DNA from 2 places in the Paenarthrobacter sp. 4246 genome. Region 1 is predicted to be linked to the other one. Evidence: predicted binding sites of a transcription regulator. Region 1 holds the regulator's gene; the other holds the start of a gene.

The links. Region 1 encodes HrcA, which represses chaperone genes, less so after heat shock. Its sites were predicted from a motif close to TTNGCACTCGNNNNNNNCGAGTGCNAA; they were not measured.
Region 2: the regulator HrcA is predicted to act here: its motif matches at 1,593-1,619, upstream of ABIE35_RS03880 (Hsp20/alpha crystallin family protein).

Annotation. Positions count from the first base shown of each region.
Region 1 is NZ_JBEPOP010000003.1:193,095-196,499, forward strand. It holds gene ABIE35_RS06255 (DUF4870 domain-containing protein) at 27-440, opposite strand; gene ABIE35_RS06260 (DUF3097 domain-containing protein) at 562-1,413, opposite strand; gene hrcA (heat-inducible transcriptional repressor HrcA) at 1,562-2,569, shown strand; gene dnaJ (molecular chaperone DnaJ) at 2,620-3,405, shown strand, end outside.
Region 2 is NZ_JBEPOP010000002.1:247,809-251,213, reverse strand. It holds gene ABIE35_RS03890 (DUF4352 domain-containing protein) at 172-810, opposite strand; gene ABIE35_RS03885 (MerR family transcriptional regulator) at 1,124-1,561, opposite strand; gene ABIE35_RS03880 (Hsp20/alpha crystallin family protein) at 1,703-2,125, shown strand; gene ABIE35_RS03875 (J domain-containing protein) at 2,352-2,756, shown strand; gene ABIE35_RS03870 (hypothetical protein) at 2,753-3,130, shown strand.

The DNA of each region.
Region 1 (3,405 bases):
CAGCCCGGTTGATGGCTGGGGGAGGGTTACTTGATCCAGCGCAGGTTGAGCTTGTAGCGGTGCGGCTGGCCGTGGTTGACACGGATTCCGGCCGAGACGGAGAAGCAGGTCAGGGCTACCCAGATGCCAGTGGCGATCACGGCAAAGATGTTGCCTACTACTGGCAACAGCACCAGGATGTTGGCCAGAACGGCAGCGATGGTGGGAGGCAGCGTGAAGTTCAACGCTTCCTTGGATTCCTGTGCCGTGAACGGTCCGCGGTCACGGAAGATCAAGTAGATCAGGAGAGATGGCAGGCATCCGAGAATGCCGCCAAAGTGTGCCAAGGTAGCCCACTGCCTGTCCTCGCTGGCGGTCAGTGGCAGCGCATTTGCAGGCGCGCCATGGTACTGGGGCTGGCCTGCGGCGCTGCCCGGTTCTTCAGGAGCGTTCTCTGCCACGGTGTGTTCCCTTTGCTGTAAAGATGGTGCGGTGTTGCTGTCCCAGAATACCGGCCCCGGCAGGCTTCCCGGGACAAGCGCCACGATGACACGTCAGTTGCTGCTGCTTTGGGGCCAAAGGTCAGGGAACTGTGAGGAAATCGATGACTTCCTCCACGCGGCCCAGCAGCGAGGCCTCGAGGTCTGCGTAGCTGCGAACCGCTCCAAGAAGACGCTGCCAGCCCAGTCCTATATCCTCAGCGGTCTCGTGAGGCCACCCGAAGGCGGTGAGGATCCCGGTCTTCCAGTCGGTGCCGCGGGGTACGGACGGCCAAGCCTCAATTCCCAGAACTTTGGGCCTGATGGCCTGCCAGACATCGATGTAGGGGTGGCCGACAATCAGGACGTTTCCCGCGGCGCCAGGCACAGTCATGGCTTCAGCTGCGATGCGCGACTCTTTGGAGCCGGCCACGAGGTGGTCCACCAGGATGCCGAGGCGCCGGCCGGGACCGGGGTTGAAGGCGGAGATTGCCGACTTGAGGTCATCGACTCCATGCAGGGGCTCCACCACAATGCCCTCGACGCGGAGATCGTCGCCCCAGACCTTTTCGACGAGTTCGGCGTCGTGTTTTCCTTCCACCCAAATGCGGCTGGCTTTGGCCACCTGGGCGCGTTGTCCTTCAACCTTCACCGAACCCGACGCTGTGCGCCCGGCCTGAACGGCCGGCGTCGATTGTCGGGGAGCCGGGGGCATCAAGCGGATGGGCTGCCCCTCGAGCAGGAAGCCAAATCCGAGTTGAAACGACTTCGTCTTCCCCCGCCTGTCCTCCAGGGACACGATGTGCATGCCACCGGTTTTCTCAACCCGGGTGACTTCGCCCACCCAGCCAGATTGGACATCTTCGAGGATCATCCCCCGTTGGACGGCAACCTCCGGTAGTTGCCGTTTGGCAGGAGCTGACAGATCCTGCGGACCCCACGTGTCGAAAGCCAAGGAGTTCCTACCTTTTGTGCTGGGTTGGGAAAGGAAAGTTCAATGCTAGCAACGGGTTGGCTCATACTAGACTGGTTAGCACTTGGGCATGTTGAGTGCTAAGCGGACCCGGTCCCGGAGACCACGGCAGTCGTCAGGAGGTGGAGCAATGAGTGAGCCACGCAAGTTGGAAGTGCTGCGTGCCATCGTTGAAGATTACGTGCATTCACGCGAGCCTGTCGGTTCGAAGGCCCTTGTTGAACGGCACCATCTCGGTGTTTCAAGCGCCACCATCCGTAACGACATGGCCGTTCTGGAAGAGGAAGGCCTCATTGCAGCGCCCCACACCAGTGCCGGCCGCATTCCCACCGACAAGGGCTACCGCCTGTTCGTCGACCGCATCTCCCAGGTCAAGCCCCTTTCGGCCGCCGAGCGGCGGGCCATCCATTCGTTGCTTGAAGGCCCTGATGAGGTAGACGACATTCTGGAGCGCACCGTAAGGCTCCTGTCGCAACTGACCAACCAGGTCGCCGTCGTGCAGTATCCGCACTCCAACCGCGCCCTGGTACGGCATGTTGAGTTCGTCCTGTTGGCGCCTCAACAGGTGTTGGTGGTGCTGATTGCCGATACCGGCAGCGTCGGCCAGAAGGTCATCGACGCTGGTTCGAACGTGGGCGACGACGCTTTGATGCAATTGAGGTCCCGGTTCCTGAGCAGCATCGCAGGGACGCAACTGGCCCTGTTGCCGCAGGTGCTTCCGTCGGTGATTGCCCTGTGTCCGCCGGAGCTTCGGGGACTGGCCCAAACCTTGGCCAACGGACTGCAGGCCTTGAGCGACAACAGCCGCGAAGAACGCATCCTGATGGCGGGTACTGCCAACCTCGCCAGATCCAACGTGGACTTCCCCTTGAGCATCGGTCCGGTGCTGGAAGCCCTTGAGGAACAAGTTGTCATGCTCCGGTTGTTGTCAGACATGGGGGACGACCCCCGAGGCGTCACCGTGAGCATCGGCCGGGAAAATCCCTATGACGGATTGGCCGAAGCTTCCGTCGTAGCCACCGGCTACGGCTCCGGCGCCAAGGTAGGGATCCTGGGGCCAACCCGCATGGATTATCCAACTACCATGGCCGCCGTCCGGGCCGTGGCCCGTTACCTTTCACGCATTCTCGGCGGCTGAACGCCGGCCCGAAGAAACATCCGCAGTACAACAAGGAAGAGATACCGACTTTGAGCAGCCACTATGACGTTTTGGGAGTCTCGCCGGAAGCCACCGGGGAAGAGATCAAAAAGGCGTACCGCAAGTTGGCGCGGAAACTCCACCCGGACGTAAACCCAGGGGAGGACGTCGCGGAGCAGTTTAAAGCCGTGACCCATGCTTATGAGGTGCTGTCCGATCCCCAGAAGCGCCGCGTCTACGATGCCACCGGCAACGAGAATGGAACGGACAACGGGTTTGGCGGTGGATATTCCGGCCAGGGCTTTGCGTTCCAGGACATCTTCGACACCTTCTTTGGTGGTGGGGGTGGTCATGGCGGCCCGGCCTCCCGTGTCCGACGCGGCCAGGACGCGCTCATCAGTGTCCGCATTGACCTGAAGGACGCCGTTTTCGGTGTCAACAAGAAGCTCGAAGTGGATACCGCCGTGACCTGCCCCACCTGTGACGGCAGCTGCTGCCGCCCGGGCACCCACCCGGAACGTTGTGACATCTGTGGCGGCAGCGGCCAGGTCCAGCGCGCTGTACGGTCCATTCTTGGCCAAGTCATGACCGCTGCCCCTTGCGGTTCCTGTGAGGGCTTCGGCACGGTCATCAAGGACCCCTGCAATGAGTGCAACGGCCAAGGCCGCATCCGCAGCCGCCGTTCCCTGACCATCAAGGTTCCTGCCGGTGTTGCCACCGGTACGCGCATCCAGTTGTCCGGTCAGGGCGAAGCAGGCCCAGCAGGAGGCCCGTCCGGCGACCTCTACGTGGAGATCCGTGTCAACAACGATTCCATGTTCATGCGCGAAGGCGAC
Region 2 (3,405 bases), on a different contig from region 1:
GAATCTTGGCCCCTGATGCGCTCTGGCTTTTGCTTTGACCTGTGCCGATTGCGACCGATAGCGAATGCCGCGGCCTGCGGGACGACTTTTCGGCGTGCCGCTCCTTCACGTCTCGGCGGGGTTGAGGAGGCCGGCCCCAGACAGGTGCGACCGGCCCCCTAGATTCCTTTGTTAGCTGATCGGGTACTCGAAGAATGGGCCGGCGTATGCGCCGCCCGTGTAGACCAGCGTTCCCGTTCCCGGCGGAAGGTCGAGAACAACGCTGCCTGATACCTTCTCTGCGGGCCCCATACCCCCGCTCGGGAATTCCAGCGCGTCGTCGATGCACGAGTACGTCGCTGAAGTGCCCAGATTACCGTTGAACGTTGTGCCGCTGGCCGCGATGAACTTGAAGTCGTGGCTAGAGATCATGTGCTTTGGAAAGGAATCCTCGGCAAGTTCCGGAGTGGTCTCCACGGTCAGGGCCACTGAAATAATCCGGCCGTTCTCGGCCGGACGGGAGTAGGGCTCTGTGCAAACAGTGTCCAGGATGCTGTCCACGGTGAACTTGGTAGTCACCTTCTTGGTGTTCTGGTTGCTGAACGTTCCTACGTCGCCGAGCTTTGCAATGAAGTTACCCCGCGCCGACTTTGCATTTCCAGTCGGCGAAGGCGTCGACTTGGGAGTGGCCACGGGCTCTGCCGTCGGGGCGGTGACTGGAGCGTCTGAGGACTTCGCCGACTCCGCTGCCGTGTTCTTGGCCGTGCTCCCACACGCGCTGAGGGCGAGCGCCGTCGCAAGGACCGCAGTGCCAATGAGTGCCTTATTCATATGTTCCCCTTTTTAAGCGAGCAGACAGCGACTTGCTGCCCTCTCTGAGTGATGCGATTGGAGTTTCCTCCGTACCCTGCCCTGGTCGTGAACCAGCGCCGTCTGGGGCGGCGGGGTGACCGTGAAGCGGCCTGGGCCTTGCCGACTTCAACGCCCTTTTGTTGTAGATCACACCATATCCGTGACCTCTGACAGTCATGGAAAGAGGCGCGGTAAGCCGCGCTATGTTACATGGTCGGCTCTGAGGTTGGGCGTTCGCGCCTTTCGCTGGTCTGCAGCCACTGCCTGACGACTCCAGTGGTGTCTCGTTCAGTCAGAATTGGCCGCTCGGAGAAGACCGCGCCCGCTTCAAATCCTTGCGCAGCCCCCGGTTATCAGCCCGGAGTTCCCGGTTGTCATCAGCAAGCCCCCGGTTGTCCTCCGTCAGCCCGCGGTTCTCGGCCTCCAACTCGAGCACCAGCTTCACTCCGGCCAGGTTCAGCCCCTCATCCAGGAGTGCGCCGATCCTCCGTAGAGTCGCAAGGTCGTCCTCGCTGTAACGCCGGGTGCCGCCGTCGGTCCTTTCCGGGGTGACCAGCCCTTTGCGCTCGTACTGCCTGATGTTCTGCTGCCCCGTGCCAACCAGTTCCGCCGCCACTGAGATCGCGTAGACGCCGCGAGCGTCCCGGCCACCGGCAGAGGTGCCGTCCGCCCCGGAAGCAGCCGGGCCGCCGTCGTGCGTCTCCGCAGCAGCGCCGTCCGAACCCGCCATCAAGAACCTCCGAAAATCTTCCGAAAACCTACTTGCACTACTTTCTCACCAGTGCTATAAAAAATCTATACCAGCCACCACAGATCAGGGAAGGCTGGGACAACAACAAATCAGCATCACGACCAGAGGAGTGAGAACAAAATGCTGATGCGCACTGACCCGTTCCGCGAATTCGACAGGCTCGCCCAACAGGTTTTTGGCACAACAGCACGCCCTGCCGGCATGCCCATGGATGCTTGGCAGGAGGGCGAGGAGTTTGTCGTTGCCTTTGATTTGCCAGGTGTGAGCCCCGACTCCGTCGACCTCGACGTCGAGCGCAACGTCCTCACGGTCAAGGCAGAACGGAAGTCGCCGGCTGGCGAGAACTCAGAGATGATCGCCGCCGAACGCCCGCAAGGTGTCTTCAGCCGGCAACTGATCCTGGGCGACACCTTGGACACCGAAGGCGTCAAGGCCAGCTACGACGCGGGCGTGCTGACACTCCGCATCCCCGTCGCCGAGAAGGCCAAGCCGCGGCGCATCGAGATCACGTCCACCGAACAACGGCAAGAGATCAACGCCTAATCCTGTGCCCTTCCGGAAGGCTTCCCCGGGGGTGGCCAACCGGCAGGGCGCCGACCGGGAACAACGGAGGCGGCCGCATCGGAATAGTTGGGCGCAGGCTTCGTGCCACGTCACAGCGTTTTTTAGCGCACATGAAAGCGGTCCCCGCCCGTCGTCTCCCGATTGATGGCCCCCGGTTCACGCCGGGGGCCATCCCCAAGTCCGCTGCAGGAAACCGGAACCAACCGTGAGCGATCAACCTGACCACTACGCCACTTTGCACGTGTCGCCGGACGCGACGACCCGTGAGATCGCCCGCGCCTACCGCACGCTGCTCCGGACCCATCACCCGGATACACGCCAAAAGGTCGACGACGGCGACACCACCTCCGCGGACGACCTCCAGGAACTGCACGCCATCATGCAGGCGTACGTCGTTTTGTCGGACCCAGGAAAGCGGGCGGCTTACGATCAGGCGCGGCGGAGGGGTGTGCCCGCACGAAAGCCCGGAACGCCGGTAAAGGTGCGAGTCCATCGACACGAACCAGCGGCCAGCAAGGAACCAGGGCGGCCCCAGTCGCCCCTGACTTTCGGGCCGCCCGGCTGGGAGCCTTCTTCCCGAACCCTCAAATCACCAAGGAGCCATTCATGAGTGCCTGGCGTCCGTATGACGGCCACATCATTCCCGCGTTCTACGAACGGTTCGAGAAACGCTGGGGGAGGGGAACGGCGCCATTCCTGGACCCCGAAGTCCACGAGCAGCCCTTGCCCCGTGCCCAGTGGATCAACCCGGACACCGGCGCTGCGGTTGCTGTGGTGCCTATCTGGACCGACGACCCCGAGCATCGCTCATTTGGCGTGTTCTACCTCCCGCCGGCTGGGGACATCTGGATGCTCCGCCCCGGCCCCACAGCGTTCATGGAACCAAGCGCAGGTGCCAGCGGGGAGCAAGTGACGCTGCGGAACGATGCCTTCAAGAAAGCCGTCAACCACGCCAAGGAGTTCATCTACGGGCCCCAGCTCTAGCGGGCTGGCGCGAGGGGTTAGATCTCGGCAGAAAGAGAGGCATCAAAGTGCCGAGATGTCGCCCCTCGGCGAGGGCTGGGCGGGCAAACTTAACAAGTGCCGACCCAATAGGCACAGCCAGGCCCTGCGGTAGACCGGGGCAAAAGACTCATTTACCACCAGGGACTTCGGATGCCGCCGAAGCGCACGACTCGGCTGCTCCTTCCGGAACAAGATTCTCGAACGGCACGAGAGTGAGAACAACGCTGTCAGTGGGGAAAGAGGAAACGCGCCCA